DNA from 3 places in the Sporolactobacillus sp. PKPK-6 genome. Region 2 is predicted to be linked to each of the others. Evidence: predicted binding sites of a transcription regulator. Region 2 holds the regulator's gene; each other region holds the start of a gene.
What was found. The regulator NrdR, encoded in region 2, represses ribonucleotide reductase genes. The targets are predictions, from matches to a motif close to AACACNATATATNGTGTT.
Positions count from the first base shown of each region.

Region 1: a site for NrdR is predicted at 1,737-1,754, ahead of nrdJ (ribonucleoside-triphosphate reductase, adenosylcobalamin-dependent). Genes of this name have one in related genera too.
Region 3: a site for NrdR is predicted at 2,622-2,639, ahead of nrdD (anaerobic ribonucleoside-triphosphate reductase). Genes of this name have one in related genera too.

Region 1 covers NZ_JBWXPA010000002.1:1,023,068-1,027,830, forward strand. The annotation lists gene dhaM (dihydroxyacetone kinase phosphoryl donor subunit DhaM) at 1-66, shown strand, start outside; partial or broken gene AC1MBV_RS15815 (malate:quinone oxidoreductase) at 326-562, opposite strand; gene AC1MBV_RS15820 (hypothetical protein) at 687-830, shown strand; gene AC1MBV_RS15825 (uracil-DNA glycosylase family protein) at 858-1,442, opposite strand; gene nrdJ (ribonucleoside-triphosphate reductase, adenosylcobalamin-dependent) at 1,821-4,046, shown strand; gene AC1MBV_RS15835 (ECF transporter S component) at 4,064-4,567, shown strand; gene AC1MBV_RS15840 (DUF4430 domain-containing protein) at 4,601-4,763, shown strand, end outside.
Region 2 covers NZ_JBWXPA010000002.1:389,820-394,582, reverse strand. The annotation lists gene polA (DNA polymerase I) at 1-478, shown strand, start outside; gene mutM (DNA-formamidopyrimidine glycosylase) at 511-1,350, shown strand; gene coaE (dephospho-CoA kinase) at 1,347-1,952, shown strand; gene nrdR (transcriptional regulator NrdR) at 2,035-2,514, shown strand; gene AC1MBV_RS12810 (replication initiation and membrane attachment family protein) at 2,586-3,968, shown strand; gene dnaI (primosomal protein DnaI) at 3,996-4,763, shown strand, end outside.
Region 3 covers NZ_JBWXPA010000003.1:151,098-155,860, reverse strand. The annotation lists gene AC1MBV_RS16800 (gluconate:H+ symporter) at 1-831, opposite strand, end outside; gene AC1MBV_RS16795 (Cof-type HAD-IIB family hydrolase) at 1,136-1,990, shown strand; gene nrdD (anaerobic ribonucleoside-triphosphate reductase) at 2,676-4,538, shown strand; gene nrdG (anaerobic ribonucleoside-triphosphate reductase activating protein) at 4,567-4,763, shown strand, end outside.

The DNA of each region.
Region 1 (4,763 bases), 630 kb from region 2:
TTAAACAAAAGCATGGACGAGATTAAAGCCGATATCGCCTCGATGAAGCTTGGCAAAATGCCGTGATAGCTGAATAAAACGGTTTGAAATGATGCAGCACCCTCTTGCTTGATAACAAAAGCGGAGGGTGCTGTTTTTGTTTTATTGACTTTGGAAACCCGGTCTTCACCGTGATTATTTCGTTCTTGAACCCTGTTCGTGCATTGGCATCACGGTTTCGTGCATTGATTTGAGTTTTTCGTGCATTGAATCACTTTTTTCGTGCATTGGATCCGGTTCTGACCAATGTTCGTTTACTAATCGTTTCCACAGAAAATTTTTAAACAGTTATCCGCAAGTTGATCTTAACTGCAACCGCTTTTCTAATGTCGATCGTTCCATCTGCTTTTTCCGGTGTATAGTTCAATTCGCACAGCGCTGAATGGCCGATGCCTGCATTATTCCATTCATTCGAACTCTCTTTTTCTGGAGCGAGTTCTTTTAGCAACGTCCCCAGTGTCGCGCTCATGATCCCGGTGCTGATTAAAATCACATCTGTTTTACCCGTGACGACCTTCCCCAACTTTTTTCACTGCCCATTACGTTTCAATTAATTCCATTATAATTGTCTGGGGCACTACAACAAATTCTAATCAATCGGGAAGGGGATCGGTTCTTTTGCCCGATATTGAGCAGCTGACAGAAACATGCGCACTGCCACTACTTTTATTGATTTTCCTGATATCGGCACCTTTTATGGACGCACAAGTGATGCTGACGTCCTCTGCCTCAAGGCAGAAGAACGAGCCAAACATTTATATTCTGAATATACCGTAGCGAATCAGCAGTAACCGATCACTCAGTGTGAATGGTTATGATCACAGAGAAAGAATTTGATGAATATGCGTTTTCAAATCCGGCAAGACCTCTTCCTCAAACCAAGGATTTCTTTTTATCCAAATATAGTTTCGCGGTGACGGATGAACCAATGGAAAATAGTCAGGTAAATAACTGCGATACTCTTTAACAGTCTGAGTTAACGTCATTTTTGAACGCGTCTTCAGGTAGTACCGCTGGGCATAAGAGCCAACTAATAAGGTTAACTCAATATCCGGCATCGCTCTAATGAGTGGATCGTGCCATTTTGCAGCGAATCCCTTTCTCGGCGGTAAATCACCGCTCTTTCCTTTGCCGGGGAAATAAAAATCCATTGGGAGCACAGCAATTTTTCCCGAATGATAGAAAGTATCTCTTGATACACCCATCCAGTCTCGCAAACGCGCGCCGCTTCGATCGTTCCACACTATCTTTGTATTTTGCGCGATTTCACCCGGAGCCTGGCCGATGATTAACAGCTTTGCCGTCGGAGCAGCATAGTAGAGTGGTTCGATATTTTTATTTGTGAAATGACTATTTTCAGGATCCGCTTTTATTCGATTAAAAATATCTTTTAACGCATTCATCTTCGTTGCCTCCAAAATAAGAGAATAGCCTAATCAGAATGGTGCCGTCTTCAAATTCAAGATCTGCACTCATTTTAAGCATGGTTTGAAAACCGAGTGACTATTCTCCACCTACACATTTTTTTGATAATGATTCTCAAATTCAAGAATAAGCGCATATTTTTATTTTGTCAGGCTACTGTAGCTTTTCACAAAGTGACAATTATGTGACACTATAGTTAATCGAATTGATGCATTCAAAGGCTGTCCCACCGAAAATCCGATAACCATGCATGATTGTACCGAATAAGCCAAAATACTATATATTGATTATACAATTGACTTTAATACAATATCTAGTTACGATGAGCAGGAAACGTAGTTGAGAGGAGTAAAATAATGCAGATTAAGTTATCTGATGCTTACATACAAAAAATAAAGTCGGACGTTCAGCCACACTGGGGCGAACTTGGATGGGTCACCTATAAAAGAACCTATGCCCGCTGGATTGATCCGCTTGGCCGCTACGAAGAATGGGACGAGACGGTAAGGCGAGTGGTTGAAGGCAATATTAATCTAGATCCCAGACTCCATACGGATCACGTATCCGAAGCAACCGTCCATGAGCTTGGAAAAGAAGCCGAGCGTTTATTTAAACTCATTTACAGCCTAGCCTCCACCCCATCAGGGCGCAACCTTTGGATCTCCGGTACGGACTATCAGCAGCGTGTCGGCGATGCATTGAATAATTGCTGGTTTATTGCAATTCGTCCCCAAGTCTATGGGGACAGTCACATCGTTCCTTTCTATCTGGAGAAAGAGCAGCCGGCCGTATCCATGCCCTTCTCTTTCCTGTTTGACGAATTAATGAAAGGCGGCGGTGTCGGTTTCTCCGTTTCCAAAGCAAATATTCGTCAAATCCCTCCGGTGACGCGTCACGTGAAGCTGGATATTCTAATCAGTAAAGAAAATGGCGATTACGCCGCAGCGCTTGAGGCGGGCGCGGAAGATGCCGATACCTGGTATCAGGATCATGACCGCACATCTTGTCTCCGCTACCGAACACCTGATACACGCGAAGGATGGGTAGAATCGAACGCCCTGCTCATTGATGCCCACTTCTCGTCTATGATTGACCATGCATCCCATGTGGTCATCGATGTCAGTTCGATTCGTGAAAAAGGGAAAAAGATTAAAGGATTCGGCGGCGTAGCCGCAGGTCCTGTTCCGTTCATCGAAATGCTGGGCGCAGTAAACCGTGTGCTGAATCAGGCAAACGGGAAGTCGCTCACATCCGTGGACTGCACGGACATCTGCAATTTAATCGGCAAAAATGTCGTTGCCGGCAATGTACGCCGCAGTGCAGAAATTGCCCTTGGTGATCCGGACGACCAAGCCTTCGTCACGATGAAACAGGATCAGGAACAATTAATGGATCATCGCTGGGCCTCAAACAACAGTGTGCTGGTCACCCCTGATTATAATCACTACGATGCGGTTGCCGAGGCGATTGTCAAGAATGGAGAACCGGGTATCGTCAATCTGGACAACATCCGCAACTACGGGCGGTTTGCAGACGGCCGTCAGCCGGGCATCGACGCTGATGCAGAAGGAACGAACCCCTGCGGCGAAATTTCATTAGGAAACGGCGAACCATGCAACCTATTTGAAGTCTTCCCCGGCATTGCGGAAAAGATGGGCTGGTCGATGGAAGAAGTGTTCAGTCTTGCCGTCCGCTATACCAAACGTGTGACGTTCTCGCACTATGATTGGCAATGCTCAAGAACAATCATTGAGAAAAACCGGCGCATCGGCATCTCAATGAGCGGAATTCAAGACTGGGTACTCGAACGATTTGGCGAACGTCTCGTCAGCGGATTTGTGGAGGCTCAAGATCCGGAAAGTGGAACTTTATATCAAAAACCAATTTTTAATGAGCGAGCGGCACAATGTGTTGATGCCTTTTATCAAATGATCGTCAAAGCCGATCAACGGTATTCCCAGACACTCGGCTGCAATCCATCAATCAAACACACGACCGTCAAGCCATCCGGAACGGTCTCAAAGCTTGTCGGGATATCCGAAGGAATGCACTTTAGTTTTGATAAATACTTGATTCAGCGCATCCGTTTTCAGGATAGCGATCCCTTGCTGCCCGCACTGCAACAAGCCGGCTATACGATCGAAAAAGATGTATACTCTGAGAATACGATGGTCGTCGAATTCCCGGTCAAAGCCGGCAGTGCCGATCATCAAGACTTTGTATCCGCAAATGATGTGTCGATCGGAGAACAGTTTGCGACACAGCTGTTTCTGCAAACCTACTGGGCGGACAACTCGGTCAGCTGCACCATTACGTTTCATAAAGAGGAAGCGTCAAAGATTGCCGATCTGCTTCAGCAATACCGAAGACGGTGCAAGTCAACCTCGCTGCTTCCCTACAGCGGACACGGCTTCGCTCAGGCACCAAAAGAGCCAATCAGTAAAGAAACGTATCTTGAGCGAAAAGCCAAAATTCGCGCGGATGTTGCTGAACTCTATCAAACGCTCCGTCTCAAGGAACAGAAAGACCTTGAAATCGTCGGTCAAAGCGACTGCGTCGGTGGCGCTTGTCCTGTAAAATAAGTGACCTGGAGGGTATCATGATGCTGGCCATTCATAAAATGACACTGCTCGCTTTGCTGACTGCAACCGCGGTCGCCGGCCGACTTGCAATTCACGGAGTAAATATCCAACCGGCAACACTCATCATCATTCTGACCGGATGGTTTTTTGGCTGGAAAATGGGGGCTGCGGAAGGGTTGTTAACCGCGCTGGTCTCCGATCTGTTTCTCGGTCTCGGCTACTGGACACTTTTTCACCTGGCCGCTTGGGGATTGATCGGACTCCTGTCCGCGCTGCTTCCACAGAAGCAGTGGCTCTATTTCTTATGGCTGTTCGTGAGCGGATTAGTGTTTGGTATGATCATGGCCTTGTCCTATTTTATTTTCACCCAGAATCCCTTAACGATCGTCGGTCTCTGGATCAGCGGACTGCCTTTTGATCTCTATCACGCGGCAGGCAATCTCATTTTCGGTTTGTTTTCTCCGCTTTTGTTCAAAGTCTTCGCAAGTGAAGCTCGTAAATTGAACAAACAGACCCGTTAAACAAACACCCTATACTAAGAGGAGACAAAACTAATGAAAACCATTTATCGCGTCATCATTGCGCTACTTGCAGCCGCCGTATTATTTGGTGCGGGCTTTTGGGCCGGACATCAAACGGCGCAGAACGCTGCATCAAGCCCAGCCGCACATGCGGCTCAAACCACTGCTTCAAGCGCTTTTATCAGCATTAAGAACG
Region 2 (4,763 bases):
TTATGGGCTTTCGCAAAACCTTGGAATCACTCGAAAAGATGCTGCTCGATTTATTGAAAAATACCTGCAAAGCTATCCGGGTGTTCACCAATATATGGAGAATATTGTGAAGCAGGCGAGATCAGAAGGATATGTGACAACACTGCTCAACCGTCGTCGCTATTTGCCCGACATCAACAGTCGCAATTTTAACAGCCGAAGCTTTGCTGAACGCACAGCGATGAACACGCCGATTCAGGGCAGCGCGGCCGATGTAATTAAGAAGGCAATGATCGTCATGGATCAACGGCTTAAAGAAGAAAAACTCAAATCGCGAATGCTGCTTCAGGTACACGATGAGTTGATCTTTGAGGTGCCAGAGCAAGAACTAGAAACGATGAGCAAACTTGTGCCCGAAGTCATGGAACATGCGATTCAATTGAGCGTTCCGCTAAAGGTTGAGCGTTCCTATGGACCAACTTGGTATGATGCAAAATAAAGTCGCAGCACAGGTGTTGAGGGGGAAGTCGTTTGCCGGAATTACCAGAAGTGGAAACTGTGAAGAGAACGTTGAATGAGCTTGTTATTGGAAAAACGGTGAAAAGTGTTGACGTACGCTGGCCGAATATTATCCGTCGACCAATAGACATTAATCAATTCAAAGCTCAATTGATTGGGGAAACGCTGACGGATGTGCAGCGTCGCGGAAAATTTTTGCTGCTTGATTTCGATGATCTTGTCCTTGTATCACATCTGAGGATGGAAGGGCGATATCGCTTGGATCCGGAAAGTGAGCCACTTGATGCTTATACTCATGTGATCTTTCACTTTACCGATAATACTGCACTTCGTTATCGGGATGTTCGCAAATTCGGCACCATGCATCTTTTTGATAAAGGTGATGAATGGAATCATCTGCCGCTTTCAAAGCTTGGTCCCGAGCCGCTGTCCTCAGATCTGACCGAAGAATATCTTGCGGCTGCCTGCCGAAATACAAAGAGAACGATAAAACAAGTGCTACTTGATCAGACCGTTCTTGTCGGACTTGGGAATATTTATGTTGATGAATCCTTATTTAAGGCTGGTGTTCACCCGACGACTGTCGCTTGCACACTAACTGGCGATCAATTGAGTCGAATTATAAAGGCAATTGTTGAGACATTGAGTGAAGCCGTTAAGCAGGGCGGCAGCACAATCCGCACGTTTGTGAACAGTCAAGGTCATATGGGACTTTTTCAACAGCAATTAAATGTGTACGGAAGAACGGGTGAGCCTTGCATACGTTGCGGCACGCCAATTGAAAAAATAAAAGTTGGCGGACGCGGGACACATTTTTGCCCGGTTTGCCAACCAAGAGGTTCGAAAAAATGAAGAAAATCGGAGTGACAGGCGGGATCGCAAGCGGGAAAAGCACCATTTCACACTGGCTGATACAACACGGCTACCCGGTTATTGATGCCGATAAAATCTCGCGTGAGATCGTTGTTCCGGGAGAACCAGCGCTTGCAAAAATCGCTGAACATTTTGGAGAAACGATGATTTTGCCGACAGGTGAACTGGATCGGAGAAAATTGGGTGCTCTTGTCTTTCAGGACAGCATTAAACGTCATCAATTAGATGAACTTCTACATCCCATCATTCGTTGTCGGATGAACGAAACACTGGATCAACTTGAGAAACAAGGTGCCCGTGTTGTTTTTTTGGATATTCCGCTCCTGTATGAAAACGGCTTGGAATCTTGGGTTGATCAGACTTTGGTTGTAGCTGTGACTGAAGAAAATCAGTTGCATCGGCTCATGTCCAGAAATAAATTGACTGAGCATCAGGCGCGTGCACGTATCGCTTCGCAAATCCCGCTGCTTGATAAAGTGAAAAGAGCAGATGCAGTGATTGACAATAATGGTTCGATTCAGGAGTCTGAAGCTCAGCTTCGCCGTTTGCTGCGCCGCTGGTCTATTTTGGATGAGACATGAGCATAACTTGCCTGCCTTTTCATAAGTTGCCATGTAGGATACAATAGATTTATCGAAAACAGCGAATGGAGTGAAAAGAAAAATGCGCTGTCCAAGCTGTAAACAAATGGCGACGAAAGTGCTTGACTCCCGTCCCGTTGACAATGGACGGGCGATACGCAGACGTAGAGAATGTGAGCTATGTCATCACCGTTTTACGACCTTTGAAAAGGTGGAGGAAACTCCTTTAGTGGTCGTAAAAAAGGGAGAAACGAGAGAAGCCTTCAGTCATGAAAAAATGCTGCGCGGACTTATAAAAGCCTGCGAAAAACGCCCGGTTCCCCTTGAACGGCTCGAACAGCTCGCAAATCATGTGGAAAAGAAGCTTCGCGATGATGGACGTTCGGAAGTGAACAGCCATGAGATCGGCGAACTTGTGATGAATGAATTAGCAAAAGTGGACGAGGTTGCTTATGTCCGGTTTGCTTCAGTGTATAGACAGTTTACGGATATTAATGTATTCGCCAAGAAGATCCAGGAATTGAAAGATCAATTAGAGAAAGAAAAGAAAAGCAAGAAGTAAGAGATTGAGGAAGGCCGACGAAGAACGGATCCTTGATTTCTGCGCAACAGACGCAGAATGGGGGAATGAACATGATGCAGTCATGGAAAGAAGTGCTGCCCGGAGATCATTATCATGTACTGACGAATGGACTGCTTCATCCTTTTGACCAGAGGATTATTACATGCCTTTACCAGCCTCTGATCGGCATCGATGCGGCGAGTATGTACTTTACATTTTGGCAGGAAATTGATGATACGGAGGAATTTTTGACGCATCATCATCTCATGGGATCGATGAACCTGCCATTGGATCGAATACTTAAAGCAAGAAAAAAATTAGAGGCCGTCGGGCTGCTGCAAACCTTGAAGAAAAAGGGAGCAACCCCCGGCCGATTTGCCTATTATCTTGAGCCGCCTCTGACACCGGATTTATTTTTTAAAGACGGTTTTTTAAATTTATTTTTATATCGTCAGGTTGGTCCGAGAGAGTATAAACGATTGAGCAGCCTTTTTGAAAGTAAATCGATCAGCACGGATGACTATGAAGATGTATCCGCTCATTTTGACGAAGTGTTTCAGTCATTGCCGTCTGCAGAAACAACAGATGAAAGGCTAAATACGGCCTCAAACGGATCTTGGGTCATGCGGTCGGAAACCCCTAAGGTCCGTTTCAGCAATCACTTTGATTTTAAGAAAATGCTGACGTATCTCTCTGATGCGATCCTTAGCGAAGATGCGCTGACTGATGAGGTGCGGCTCGCCATTGATAAGCTGGCGTTCGTCTATCAGACTGAGCCCTATGATATGAGCCGTGCGGTGCAGTCCGCAGCACTGCATACAGGCACGGTTGACATCTCCGCATTGCGAAAAGAAGTACGCGACTTTTATTTGCTTGAGCATGGCTCGGACGAGATGCCTGCTCTTTATGAGCGAACACAGCCACATGAAGAGCGGAAGATTGTGGACAGAGAGCCGCAGAACGCAGAGGAACAACTGATTGCATGGTATGAACGGAACTCGCCCTATCAATTGCTTGAAGCGCTTGGACAGGGAAGTAAGCCGGCAGCACCCGATTTACGTTTAATTGAAAACCTGATGTTCGATACAAAACTGAATCCCGGAGTAATCAATGTATTAATTGACTACATTTCTCAGGTGAACGATCATAATCTTAATAAATCATTTGTGGAGAAGGTTGCTGCGCAATGGGCAAGGGCAAATGTGCGGACGGTGCCCGAGGCAATGGCTTACGCACGCGAAGAGCAAAGGAAACGAGAGCAACAGAAGAAAGGCAAGGCATCAGGGCAAGCGCAAAGTACACGACGGACAAGAAAATCATCTCAGAATGAGCATCATGAGGTCGTTCCAGAATGGATGAAGAATCCGAAACAACCGGAACAACAATCCAAGGATGACGACGAAGCTGTAAAACAGAGAGCAAAATGGCTTGAGGATTACTTAAATAATATATGAACATGTAGATAAGGGAGGAGCGTTTGGATGGAACCGATTCATTCTTTTTTCAAAGATTTAGCCGCTCAGCAGGCGATGCAAGAAAAATGGGATCAGCTTTCGGGTGCGCTTAAGAATAATCCGGCTATCCGTCAATTCGCTGAAAAAAATCCGGAGATCAGTTCGGCTGCGTGGACAAGAAGCTTGTCGCGACTTTATCAATTTGTCTCGGAACAGAAGCATTGTGCGCATTGTCCCGGACTGGACCAATGTCCAAATATGATGAAGGGATATCGGCCGCAATTAGTAAATGATAAGGGCACACCTTCGCTGACCTTCTCACCTTGTCCTCTGCTTCACGAACGCGAATCAAAAGAGCATCAGAGCGAATTAATTCGAAGCTATTACGTGCCTAAAGATATTTTAAGCGCCACATTTGCTACGCTTGACAAGGGAGAAGGCGGACGCCAAGAGGCTATTCTTGCAGCGGGCGAGTTCGTTAAGGACTATTTAGCTGATCCTGCCGAGACTAAGGGACTTTATCTATGCGGACAGTTCGGGATCGGGAAAACATATCTAATGGGTGCAATCATGAATCGATTGGCCGAACGGCGCCATATTGCTTCGCTTATTGTCTATGTTCCCGACTTTTTCAGAGAAATAAAAAGTGCGATACAAGATAATACGGTTGATGCTAAGCTTGACGTTCTGAAAAAAACTCCGGTTCTGATTCTTGATGATATCGGAGCTGAAACCATTACGCCATGGGTGCGCGATGAGGTGCTCGGCAGCATTCTTCAATACCGAATGATGGAT
Region 3 (4,763 bases), on a different contig from region 2:
CAGGACGCTGATCATCATCGCACCAGGCGGGGATCCGATTAGTTGAATGATTTGATCAAGAAGCTTTGGAAATGAGATCAAATCGGTGACCAGTGTTGCTGAAATCATCAACAGGACAGGAAGGAGACAGGTGAAGATACTGAGTGATAAAGACGGTACTTGATCATCATCAAAATGTCTTTTCTTATCAAGCAGTTCCTCGTTTCCGGAATGTGTGTAAACTTTAGGCATCAAACGGAAAAGCAGCCGATTCAATAAGGTGCCCCCGACAATGACGGCCGGGATGGCGATGCACAGGCCAACAAGGAGCACATAGGCCGTATTGGCATGATAGCTTTGAACAAGAGCGGTTGGTGCCGGATGCGGAGGCAAAAATCCATGAGTTGCCATCAAAGCGGCAATCATTGGCATGCCCACATAGAGCAGTGGTACGCCTAGAGCAAGTCCGATTTCAAAAACGATTGGAAGCAGAAGAACTAGGCCAACCTCGAAGAATAAGGCAATACCAATGATGAATGAAGCAAAGATTACTGCTAACTGAATACGCTTTTTACCGAACTTTTTCGCAAGCGAGATCGCGATTCGGTGCGCACCGCCTGCATCGGCAACAAGTTTGCCAAGGATGGCGCCGAGCCCGAAGATTAAAATGAGATCGCCGAGCTGCTCGCCAATGCCTTTTTCGATAACAGAAATAATCTTTGTAAGTGGCAAGCCTAATCCAAGTGCAACAAGAAAGGAAACAATGAGCAGTGAGATAAACGTATTGAGATTAAACTTCATAATGAGTATGAGTAATACAATTACGCCTAAGGCGACTATAAGTAATGGCAGAAAAATCACTTCTTTTTAAATTTTTTTGGTCATTTTTTCAGTCATTCATGTGAATGAGCTTTTGATGAACCTGATGTAAAAGCCGAAGTTATTTTAATGACGCGGTGATTGTAAATGGATTGAGAAATTAATTTTCATAGCAAAACGAATTTATCCTGATCACGAGAGTTCCAATCCCTGCTCCTTATGTTCTCTATACCCGCATTTCAGCAAGACAAAACATGTCCGTAAAAAAACTGAAAGGATGCGCTGCGCAGCAAGAAACGATAGAATGAATGAAGAGATTGCGCGGAGGTGATATCAGTTGAACATAAAAACGATTATGCTTGACTTAGACGGGACGACTCTGACACCGGATAATCAAGTGACTCCTGAATTGAACGGTTACCTTAAGAAACTCAGTGCGCACGGCAAGAATGTATTCGTCGTCACGGGACGTTCGGAGGTTGATGCGCTTAATGTACTGCCCGATGATTTTCCGGCAGCCGGAATGGTTGCTGCAAATGGAATGACTGTATTCGCGGGAACGGCAAAAATTTTTCAAAGCGTCCTGCCAAAAGCACTTGTCGAGCACATGCTTCATTACTCGGAACAGCATAAGATGTACTATCAGCTGCATCCGGTCAGCGGAAGAAGAACGATTCTAAGCCGAGATAGGCACTATATAATCAATGAAATTAATGATAAAAGGCCGGAGTCGGTATCGGTTAACGAGTGGCTGTCGCGAAGGCAAGCGGTGCTTGAGGACATGGTTTGGAAGGAGACGCTGACTGACGACGAATTGGCACAGATCGTCAAGATGTATTTTTTCAGCGAAGATGTAGCGAAAATGGATGCGTGGAAGAATGATTTGCGCCAACTGCAGGAAAAATTCGCGTTTGACTATTTTTCTTCGTCACATAACAATGTTGAATTAGTAGGAAAGAATATTTCAAAAGCGAGCGGAATTCGAATCTTACTGGATCATTATCATCTGTCTCCCGACAATGCGCTTGCGGTTGGTGATGGAGAAAATGATTTGCCAATGTTTCAACTAGCAGGCCACTCTGCCGCTATGAAGAATGCCCCGGAGCATGTAAAGGAACAGGCAGAATGGGTGACTGACGCCTCATATGCTGAAAATGGGCTCTATAAATTTCTGTATCATACGTTTCATTAGGAAGGTTAGGAATGACGATCACCGTGTCGTCATTTTTTTGTTCCAAATTTTAAGATTTTGTCTCGCGGGTATGACTATATGGTCATAAGAGGTTGATTGCCAACCCGCACATATCGGTTGAGCGATCAGGTTAAGCACCCAATTTGATAAATAGACGGAAAAATTCCGCTTCATTAGAAAATGAATGAAAAAATTGCTTAAATAGACGGATAAATGCCCCTTATCGAATTAAAAGACGTGAAAATGGAGGGTTTTGCTTTGCATAACCGGAAAAATTACCCTTATGTACCCGCAAAACATCCTCCATGATGCATATAACTGGAAAATCTCCGCTTATTTTATAAGAGGCAATGCGAAGACAACCGCATCCTGAGACCGTAATGACTGAGTGCTTTTGCCCGGTTTTTCTAGTTGAGTACATGTTTGGATTTATTCATCATTTTTGCAGTTGCTTTCTAGCGGTCTTCCGATATAATAAATAGGTTGTTTATTTTTTCTCCGAGATCTATAAATATGCGTGTATTATCCCTCGTTCGCAAAATTGTCACAGATCTATTTTTCCGCTCTGGTATCCTAAAAAATGCAATCCATACGCTAGACTCCTACATATTGTGTTGTGTATCCTATTGATCCTACTACATATTGTATTATAATGTTGTTTATCGGAACTATGGGGGCGGACATGATGATTAAAGAACCGGTATATAAAGAAAAATCATTAGATGACAAGATTCGTGACTTAATCAATATGGATGAATATGTCGCCAATGAAAACGCGAATAAAGATGAAAAAGTATTTAATACGCAGCGCGATTTGCTCGCGGGCGTGGCGGCCAGAGATTTTGCACTCCGCCATATTTTGCCAAAGGAATTTGCCGATGCGCATAATCAGGGAATTATCCACTTCCATGATTTGGATTACTCGCCGTTTTTCTCTATGTATAACTGCATGCTGATTGATTTTAAAGGCATGCTTGAGAAAGGGTTCTCGATCGGCAATGCTGACGTGGAACAGCCGAGATCGATCAAGACGGCGACCGCGCTGGTTGCTCAGATTGTCGCCAATGTATCCTCGAATATTTATGGCGGCACATCGTTTAATCGTGCGGATGAAGTATTGGAACCTTATGCGAGAACGAGCTTCAGCAAATACTTGGAAACCGCAAAGACTTGGATTTCGGATCCTGCAGAACAAGAACATTACGCTTACGCGATGACTGAGAAAGAAATTTACGACTCGATGCAGTCGCTTGAATATGAAATTAACACCCTTTTTTCAAGCAATGGTCAGACACCTTTCTTTACTCTAAACTTCGGTCTTGGCCGTTCATGGTTTGCCCGCGAGATTCAGAAAGCGATTTTGAAGGTGAGAATTATCGGGCTTGGCCGCGATCATAAAACAGCGGTGTTTCCAAAACTCGTGTTCACGATTAAACGCGGGTTAAATTTAAACGAAGACGATCCAAACTATGATATTAAAAAAATGGCTTTGGAATGCGCCACGAAACGGATGTATCCGGATATTTTGAACTATGACCGAATTGTTGAAGTGACCGGGGACTTCAAGGCGCCGATGGGCTGCCGTTCATTCCTGCCTTCTTATCAGGAGAACGGACAATACATTACAGACGGTCGTAACAATATGGGTGTTGTCACGCTGAATATTCCAAGGATCGCAATCGAGTCAAATGGCGACAAAACTGCTTTTTGGAGTTTATTTGAAGAACGGCTGGATCTGGTATGCCGCGCATTGCTCTTCCGAATTCATACACTGGATAAAGTGGAAGCGAAAAACGCACCGATTCTCTATCAGTACGGTGCAACCGGAAAACGTCTGCACGCCGATGAACCGGTACAGGACATTTTCAAGAATGGTCGGGCGACTGTGTCCATGGGCTACATCGGACTTTACGAAGCGGCGACGGTGTTCTATGGTCCGAATTGGGAACATAATCCGGAAGCAAAAACCTTTACACTCGATATTGTGAAACGGTTTAAGTCGCTGTCGGACGAATGGCGCAAGAAGACAGGCTATGCGTTCAGTGTCTATGCGACACCTTCAGAAAGCTTGACCGACCGCTTCTGCAGACTGGACAAGCAGCATTTCGGGAGCATCAAGGACATAACAGATAAAGATTACTATACGAATAGTTTTCACTACGACGTGCGCAAGAAAATCAACCCATTTGAAAAAATTGATTTTGAAAAGGATTATGAACCCTACACGGGAGGCGGCTTTATTCATTACTGCGAGTTCCCATCCTTGGTAAACAACCCCGAAGGACTGGAAACAGTATGGGATTACGCCTATGACCGAATCGGGTATTTCGGTACAAACACGCCAATTGATAAATGCTATGAATGCGGCTATGAAGGCGAGTTCGAATCAACGGCAGCCGGGTTCAAATGCCCAAGCTGCGGCAATCATAATCCGGAAACAACGTCCTGCATCCGCCGGCTGTGCGGTTACTTGGGTTCCGTGATTCAGCGCAAGCCGATCAAAGGACGTCTGAAGGAAATCAACAGCCGCGAGAAGCAGCAGAGTTGAAGAGAAAAGAGGACAAGTCACACCGATTATGAATTACGCCGATTATAAACGCTTTGATTTTTTGAATGGAACGGGAGTCAGGCATTCCTTGTTTGTCAGCGGCTGCCATTTTCACTGCAAGGGCTGTTGGAATGCAATCGCTTGGAATCCTGACTTCGGTAAGCCATATACGGATGAAGTGGAGAACAAAATCATTGATGATTTAAATCGTTCGGACGGTAAAGT